DNA from 3 places in the Fodinibius sp. GM108 genome. Region 3 is predicted to be linked to each of the others. Evidence: riboswitches for the same ligand, from Rfam matches in the RefSeq annotation. Region 3 holds a riboswitch; each other region holds the start of a gene.
What was found. Region 3 has a riboswitch for cobalamin ahead of metE (5-methyltetrahydropteroyltriglutamate--homocysteine S-methyltransferase). Riboswitches for the same ligand answer to the same signal wherever they lie in the genome.

Region 1 (2,274 bases), on a different contig from region 3:
AGAACTGCGCTGTATAACTATTACCCCCCGGCACAAACCACGCTCCCTTATAGGGTATATTATTAATTACCAGCGGTTTTTCATCCACCGTATCAACCCTGGCCTTGAGCCGATTATATTCTTCAGCCACAGCGTTAAACTTTTGATTGGCAAGCTTTTCCTTATTCAGCAAAGCGGCCAGTACTTTCACCCATTCAGCCTTTCCAAGTGGTGTTGTCTCCAACCACTCCGAGTTCACCATTACATTGATATCCGAATCGATAAGTACTTTTAAATTATCAAACTGCGATGATTCTCCTCCTGATATCATCAAAAGATCAGGACCCAGTGAAAGCACTTCCTCTTTGTTAAGCTCACCCTGTGGAAGGCTTACTATCTCTCCCTCATCTAAGCCCCGGCGTATCTTTTCATTATACACGTAACCGGCACTGGCCATCCCGGTAATGATATCCGTGGATTCGAGCATATCTGCGAGTCCGATATGCGTAGTTGAAGTAGCCAACAAACTTTCTACAGGGATAGGAATCTCCTCTGTATCTTCTACTTGAATCTCATCAGCTATCTCGCTGGGTACCAACGAATAGCGCAGGGTATCTGTCTGATCCTGAAACGGCTGTATGATCTCCAAGAGCTTATAATTTTTGTGATAGCTGATTCGAAATCCTTTGGCATATTCAGCCTCTGCTTTGTGAGGGAAGTGAACCGAATCGACTGTGGCTGCAGATCGGTTTTGATCTGAACGATGCTCCGGCTGACATGCTGATGTAAAAAAAAGGATCAAAAGTCCCGATAAAAATATAGATAGACAGGGATAGTAAGAATATAAGCGAGTCATGGATACAGCTTTTCTCCCGAAAGCTTTTTCCGTCATCAATACCGGCAGGTCTTCTGGCTTGCTCCACTTTTGACAACCTTCCCGTCCATCCGACCAAATAAGAATGAACAGTGGTTTTGAAGGATCAAAAGTTGATAGAGCTTACAGCAGCGGGGACTGCTCCGGACTTTCCCAATCTCAAAAAATATTGAGGATCACCGGATTCCCTTTTAACCGCATTCCGAATAACAGAATACAGACCGCTATCGAATCAGTACGTTAAAAATATGTTGAAACAGAAAATAATGGTCTGAACGGTTAGAAGCTAATGTCTATTCATCCATAAAAAAGGATGAGTAGATTCCATCAAATTGCTAGCGCGGGAATTAATTCCCGCGCTATTTATAGCTTATCCTGGTGCAACTGGTAGTACTCCTCAAGTCTCATTAGGAGAAAATTAGAGCTGGGGGATTCAGCCGCCAGATCGTAATTTTTCACCTATACATTTACATTAATATCGTATAATGACAGTGGATTGCAATTCTTAATAAGCACAATCACCTTCCATTTATAAAACAAGCTTTTTTTATATTACCATCTTCTTTTTAAACAAAATATATTTTATGGAAAATCGTACTGGCACCCTGCTTTTGGGATTATTTTTGGGATTCTTGCTCGCCTTCACATCTATTCATCTGCTAAATGATGAAATCACGCCACAGGTAATTCAAGAAGCTTCAAAAATTATCGGGATTGAATTTACAGAAGCCGAACGCGATTCCATGATATCTGATCTGGAGAATAACAGAGCTTCTTATAAAGAGATCCGAAACCTGGAGTTAAGCAATGATGTCCCTCCTGCCCTCAATTTTAATCCCACTCCTCCTGGAAGAACATTCGACAAGACTGAGCGTCCCGCCGACTGGAACATTCCTGATGATATATCTTTGCCTGAAAATAGAGCGGGTCTGGCTTTTTATTCCATCAAGGAACTGGCTTCACTCATCCAGCAACAAAAAATTACGTCGGTAGAACTTACTGAGTTTTTTCTGGATCGCATTGCACAATACGGCGATACCCTTGAAGCAATTGTAACAGTGACTGAACAACTGGCACTGGAGCAGGCAGAAAAAATGGATAAAGAATTAGATCAAGGAAATTATCGTGGTCCATTGCACGGTATCCCCTACGGACTCAAGGATCTTTTTGCCGTTGAAGAATACAAAACAACATGGGGAGCCGTACCTTATAAAGATCAAACCATTGATCAGACAGCAACTGTAGCAAGAAAACTCGAAGAGGCCGGTGCGGTACTTATTGCTAAAACGACCCTTGGTGCTCTGGCCTATGGGGATGTCTGGTTCGGCGGTACAACGCGCAACCCATGGAACCTGGAACAGGGATCGAGTGGTTCATCGGCTGGCTCGGCCGCCGGCACTTCAGCAGGTTTATTCCCCTTC
Region 2 (2,274 bases), on a different contig from region 3:
ACTTAATGTCTATGGTAAATTATTTGGCCTCCCTTTTGTCTTGATACAAAAGGGACTAAAAAATCAAGGCTGAAGAATTGTGTACACCGCTTCAGCCTACAGGATGCGCGGATTTTGATGGTCCTTTTCCTTGAGTACATGATTATGAGATAGTTACCGGTATAAAATCCACACCCGCATCCTTTTTCTTCAGCACACAATTCTTAGGCCGGGCTAAAAACCGTAAATCAGAAACACAAAATGCACCTGACTTCTAATTAACTTATCTAGGTGAGGTGTGGAAAGGGCGATGGGACGGAGCGTTCAGAAATAAATGGGGAACGACGTGCCAATAACAACGAAGGTTCCGAAGCATGAGAAAACGTTGAGATTTCAGAAAGTAAAACATCTACATTTATTTCCGCTCCGGACGAGCCCGTGCGCCGAGACTCCGAGTGATTCGGAGTGAGTTTTACTGCACCTTTTGCCTGTCCCGAACTTTTTCGGGGCTCATTAAAAAGGTGCAAAAGAAAGAGTCCATGATAGACAGAACAACATTTACAATTCTTTAGTCATCGAAGTCTTTGAATAGTTTTCCTAGTGCTTTCTCAACCTAGTTTTACTGGTTCCGACTGGAGGTCGACGGTATATTATGGCGAAGTATTTCCCATAAAAACCTGTGGTCATCCGTTCAATCAGCCTTATCCGCGTCCAACTACCGCATGCTAAAAAATCATACTCTGCCATTTTGATTTAATAATAACTCCGCCTATTTTCGGGGCGTGCATAGGTTCCGCCAGCTGGCGGATTAAAACGGGAATCCGGTGCCTCATTCTTCAAAATTTTAAAGAGTGAGAATTCCGGAGCATTCCCCGATGCTGTGAGTTCCAATAACTTTTGATCTTTCTTTAACCACTGTTCCAAAAGCGGGACGGGAAGGTCGTCAAAAGCGGGACAAGCCAGAAGACCTGCCAATGCACAGCATTCGTAGCTTTCGGGAGAAAAGCGAAGAATAAATATAGTTCCTGTACCAGGACATATTTATCCCTTCCATTTTTGATGTCCCAAAGGTACGAATGATGAATAAATCATCATTTGTAACCTAAATATTCACAACATGAAACTTATCAAATCAACTCTTTCAGGGTTATTAGCTCTAGTAGCTTTTCTTTGGATCTGTTCACCTGTATATGCTCAACAAAGTGATTTTACTGTAGATACAACCATTTATGAGATGGATGAGATAATTATAAGTGCCAGTAAATATGAGCAGTCGCCGGAGTCGGTCGGGCGAAACATTACCGTCATTTCTCAAGAAGAAATTGAAAATTCTATTTATAACAATGTGAGTGAACTGTTGCATCAGCAGCAAAGCATTCACATGGTTGGTGCAGACCAAACACCTGGTTCTCTTCAGCAGGGTTTTATCCGGAATGCTAACTCCAACCACTCTATTGTCATGATTGACGGTGTGCGTATCAGTGATCCCTCCACGACAGGTAACGGTTTCGATCTTTCCGAGCTATCTCTTGCCGGTATTCAGCGGATTGAAATTGTCCGGGGTTCCCACAGTACTATTTACGGATCTTCGGCAATTGGTGGTGTTGTCAATATTATTACAGAGGGTAAAGGAGCCGAAGGTTTGAATGTAAATATTGGAACTGAACATGGTGTCTTTGGTGAAGATACATATGCGACAAATAACAGTCTTTCAACAAACTATACCTCAGAATCAGGTATGTATGCCAACTTTGGAGTGGATCAGCGATACACGAATGGCATAGATGCGACGGTTGATACAACCGCAGGCGGTGGTTTTAATCCCCAAGACGAAGATGGATTTCGGAAGTTTGACCTGTACGGAAAGTTAGGATACAGCAGTTCAGGTTTCGATATTTATGGCTCGTACCGACGTGCCGATCAGCGAGTTGAACTTGATCAGGGTGCTTTTGAAGATGATGATAACGCCCGGCAAAACTACGACCGTGATCTGTTCAACTATGGCATTAGCACAGAACTCAGCGATCAAATTGCGCTTGATTTTGAAGGAGCATATTCAACCCTGAATCGGGATTTTGTTAATGATTCATCGATTGTTGATGAGCAGGGTAACTACGACGGTACGTATACTGAAACTATTGGAGATGGTACCCTTTTGGAAAATAAACTGTCGGGTGTTTTTTCCGTTGATGAGGCCAGAATTGTTGTTGGACTTGAAAACAGCCAGCAGACGATGAACTCTCGCAGTTACACATACAGCAGAAGTCAGTTTGGAGTATTTGAATCGACTACCGA
Region 3 (2,274 bases):
AGCTAAAGCATAAAACTGATTGCCAGCTAAAAACCTGTCTTTGATAAGATGATGACTTGTTATTATTCTGAATTTTTAAAATAGCCTCATCTTCAGTTAAAAGTTACTTTTAAGGACTCTTTAAAATTTTATCAATAAGCTATCATGGATCTTTCTATATATTTAAACGCCCTTACAGGATTCTTTGTAATCACTGATCCAATTGGGGCTGCCTTGGTATTTCATTCCCTTGTTCCGGAGGATGAAGTAAAGCATCGGCGGAAAATGGCTTTTAAAACGGTACTTATATCAGTTCTGCTACTAATTATATTTGGGAACTATGGAGAACCGCTATTAGATCAGCTTGGGATCGATATAAATTCACTAAGAATAGCAGGTGGATTGTTACTGTTTTATACGGCTTTTAATATGATTACAGAGAAAGTAGAATATACGACAACTACCAAAAAGAAGGATATTTCTGTTTTTCCTATGACTATTCCTCTTCTTGCTGGTCCCGGTGGATTAACACTGTCTATTCTTATGTTTTCAAAAGCAAATACAGTGAGTGCGGATATAAGTGTTGTAGTGGCAATAATAACGATACTTCTTTTAACGCTTATCCTCATGCTTTTATCAAAATATCTCAAAAAAATAATAGGCAAAACCGGTGATGAAATTTTGAGACGTTTTTTGGGAGTTATACTTGCTGCTTTGGCTATTCAGTTCGTTTATGACGGAATTATCAGGATTGGAAGCTAAAAATGTGCTCTACTGGTTGAATCATCCCAAATTGGATCTCTCATTTAATGCTCCATTGTTGAAAACTTCTGCTATTTGTGGAAAAGTATTCATTGACAATAAAGGCGTGAGCTGTTTTCTTGAAGAATAGATTTAGAGGTGTCCCGTCCCGAAGGCTTTCGGGACGGGGTGAAAAGGGAATCCGGTGCTCTCTGTAAAAGAGAAAGTCCGGAACTGTTCCCGCAACTGTAATCCGAAATATCCTTTGTATTGCCACTGTCTGCCAGCTGGCGGACGGGAAGGTTCAAAGGGCTAGTCGGTAAGTCAGGAGACCTGCCTTTAAATCAAGTAAACGAGGCCTTCGGGAGTTAAGGCGTTGTTGAAAAGGCAGGCAATTATAGCCGATTTAGCTTGATACTTCTGATAGTTCTGTCTTCTCAACGTTTTAGCTTCCCTCCTCATAATCTTAAGCTAAAACGGAAAAAATATGTTTACTCATAATCTTGGATATCCGCGGATAGGTATCAACAGAGATTTAAAAAAGGTAGTAGAGCAGTACTGGAAGGGAGAGATCGACAAATCAGAACTGGATGATTCGGTTTCGGCCCTCAAGGTAATGCATTGGACCGCCCAAAAGAACGCCGGCATCGACCTGATTCCCTCAAACGATTTTTCTTTATATGATCAAGTGCTCGATACAGCCATGATGGTCGGGGCTATACCAGATCGATATTCGGAACTGTTTCAGGAAGAAGATAACAAGATATACAGCTATCCGATCGATACATACTTTGCCATGGCACGGGGGCTGCAGGATGAGACCCATGATATAGCGGCGATGGAGATGACCAAGTGGTTTAATACCAATTATCATTACATCGTCCCCGAATTTTCGCCGAATCAGGATTTTCAGTGCTTGTCATCGAAAATTTTTGATGAATATGAGGAAGCCAAGTCGGTAGGCATCATTACAAAACCGGTGCTTATCGGCCCCGTAAGTTTTCTGTTGCTTGGAAAAGAAAAAGACGCTCCGGAAAATTTCCATCGTCTGGATTTGCTGGAGAACATACTTCCCGTCTATCGAGAAATATTGTCTAAACTCCAGAGTATGGGCGTTGAATGGGTACAGATTGAAGAACCTTTTTTAGCGCTCAATACCGAGGAAAAAGCGAAAGATGCTTTTCGGAAAGCATTTGATGTTTTAGATGAAGATCTGAACGATTTAAAACTTCTTCTGACAACCTATTTTGAAGGACTGGGAGAAAATACTGACCTGGCCTGCAGCCTGCCGGTTGAAGCTTTGCACATTGATTTGCTGGAAGCCCCCGGTCAACTAGACAGCATGTTGCGTGAAATTGATGATCAGAAATTACTCTCTCTCGGAATCATTGACGGACGAAATATTTGGAAGACCGACCTCCAAAAAGCAGCTGAAACTATTGAGAAAGCGAAGTCCCAGTTGGATAATGACCGGCTTATGATTGCCCCGTCCTGTTCCCTGCTTCACTGTCCCGTGGATCTGGAACAGGAAAACGATGAAACCGCACTACCGGC

Region 1: it holds a riboswitch for cobalamin, as region 3 does, so the genes downstream of both, ACT3ID_RS07675 (ABC transporter substrate-binding protein) here and metE (5-methyltetrahydropteroyltriglutamate--homocysteine S-methyltransferase) in region 3, are expected to answer to the same signal.
Region 2: it holds a riboswitch for cobalamin, as region 3 does, so the genes downstream of both, ACT3ID_RS07660 (TonB-dependent receptor plug domain-containing protein) here and metE (5-methyltetrahydropteroyltriglutamate--homocysteine S-methyltransferase) in region 3, are expected to answer to the same signal.

The regions. Positions count from the first base shown of each region.
Region 1 covers NZ_JBYEIR010000003.1:400,339-402,612, forward strand. Annotated here, with positions in the region: gene ACT3ID_RS07675 (ABC transporter substrate-binding protein) at 1-835, opposite strand, end outside; cobalamin riboswitch at 862-1,094, opposite strand; gene ACT3ID_RS07680 (amidase) at 1,438-2,274, shown strand, end outside.
Region 2 covers NZ_JBYEIR010000003.1:395,473-397,746, reverse strand. Annotated here, with positions in the region: cobalamin riboswitch at 751-969, shown strand; gene ACT3ID_RS07660 (TonB-dependent receptor plug domain-containing protein) at 1,097-2,274, shown strand, end outside.
Region 3 covers NZ_JBYEIR010000001.1:125,863-128,136, forward strand. Annotated here, with positions in the region: gene ACT3ID_RS00600 (MarC family protein) at 145-741, shown strand; cobalamin riboswitch at 861-1,075, shown strand; gene metE (5-methyltetrahydropteroyltriglutamate--homocysteine S-methyltransferase) at 1,208-2,274, shown strand, end outside.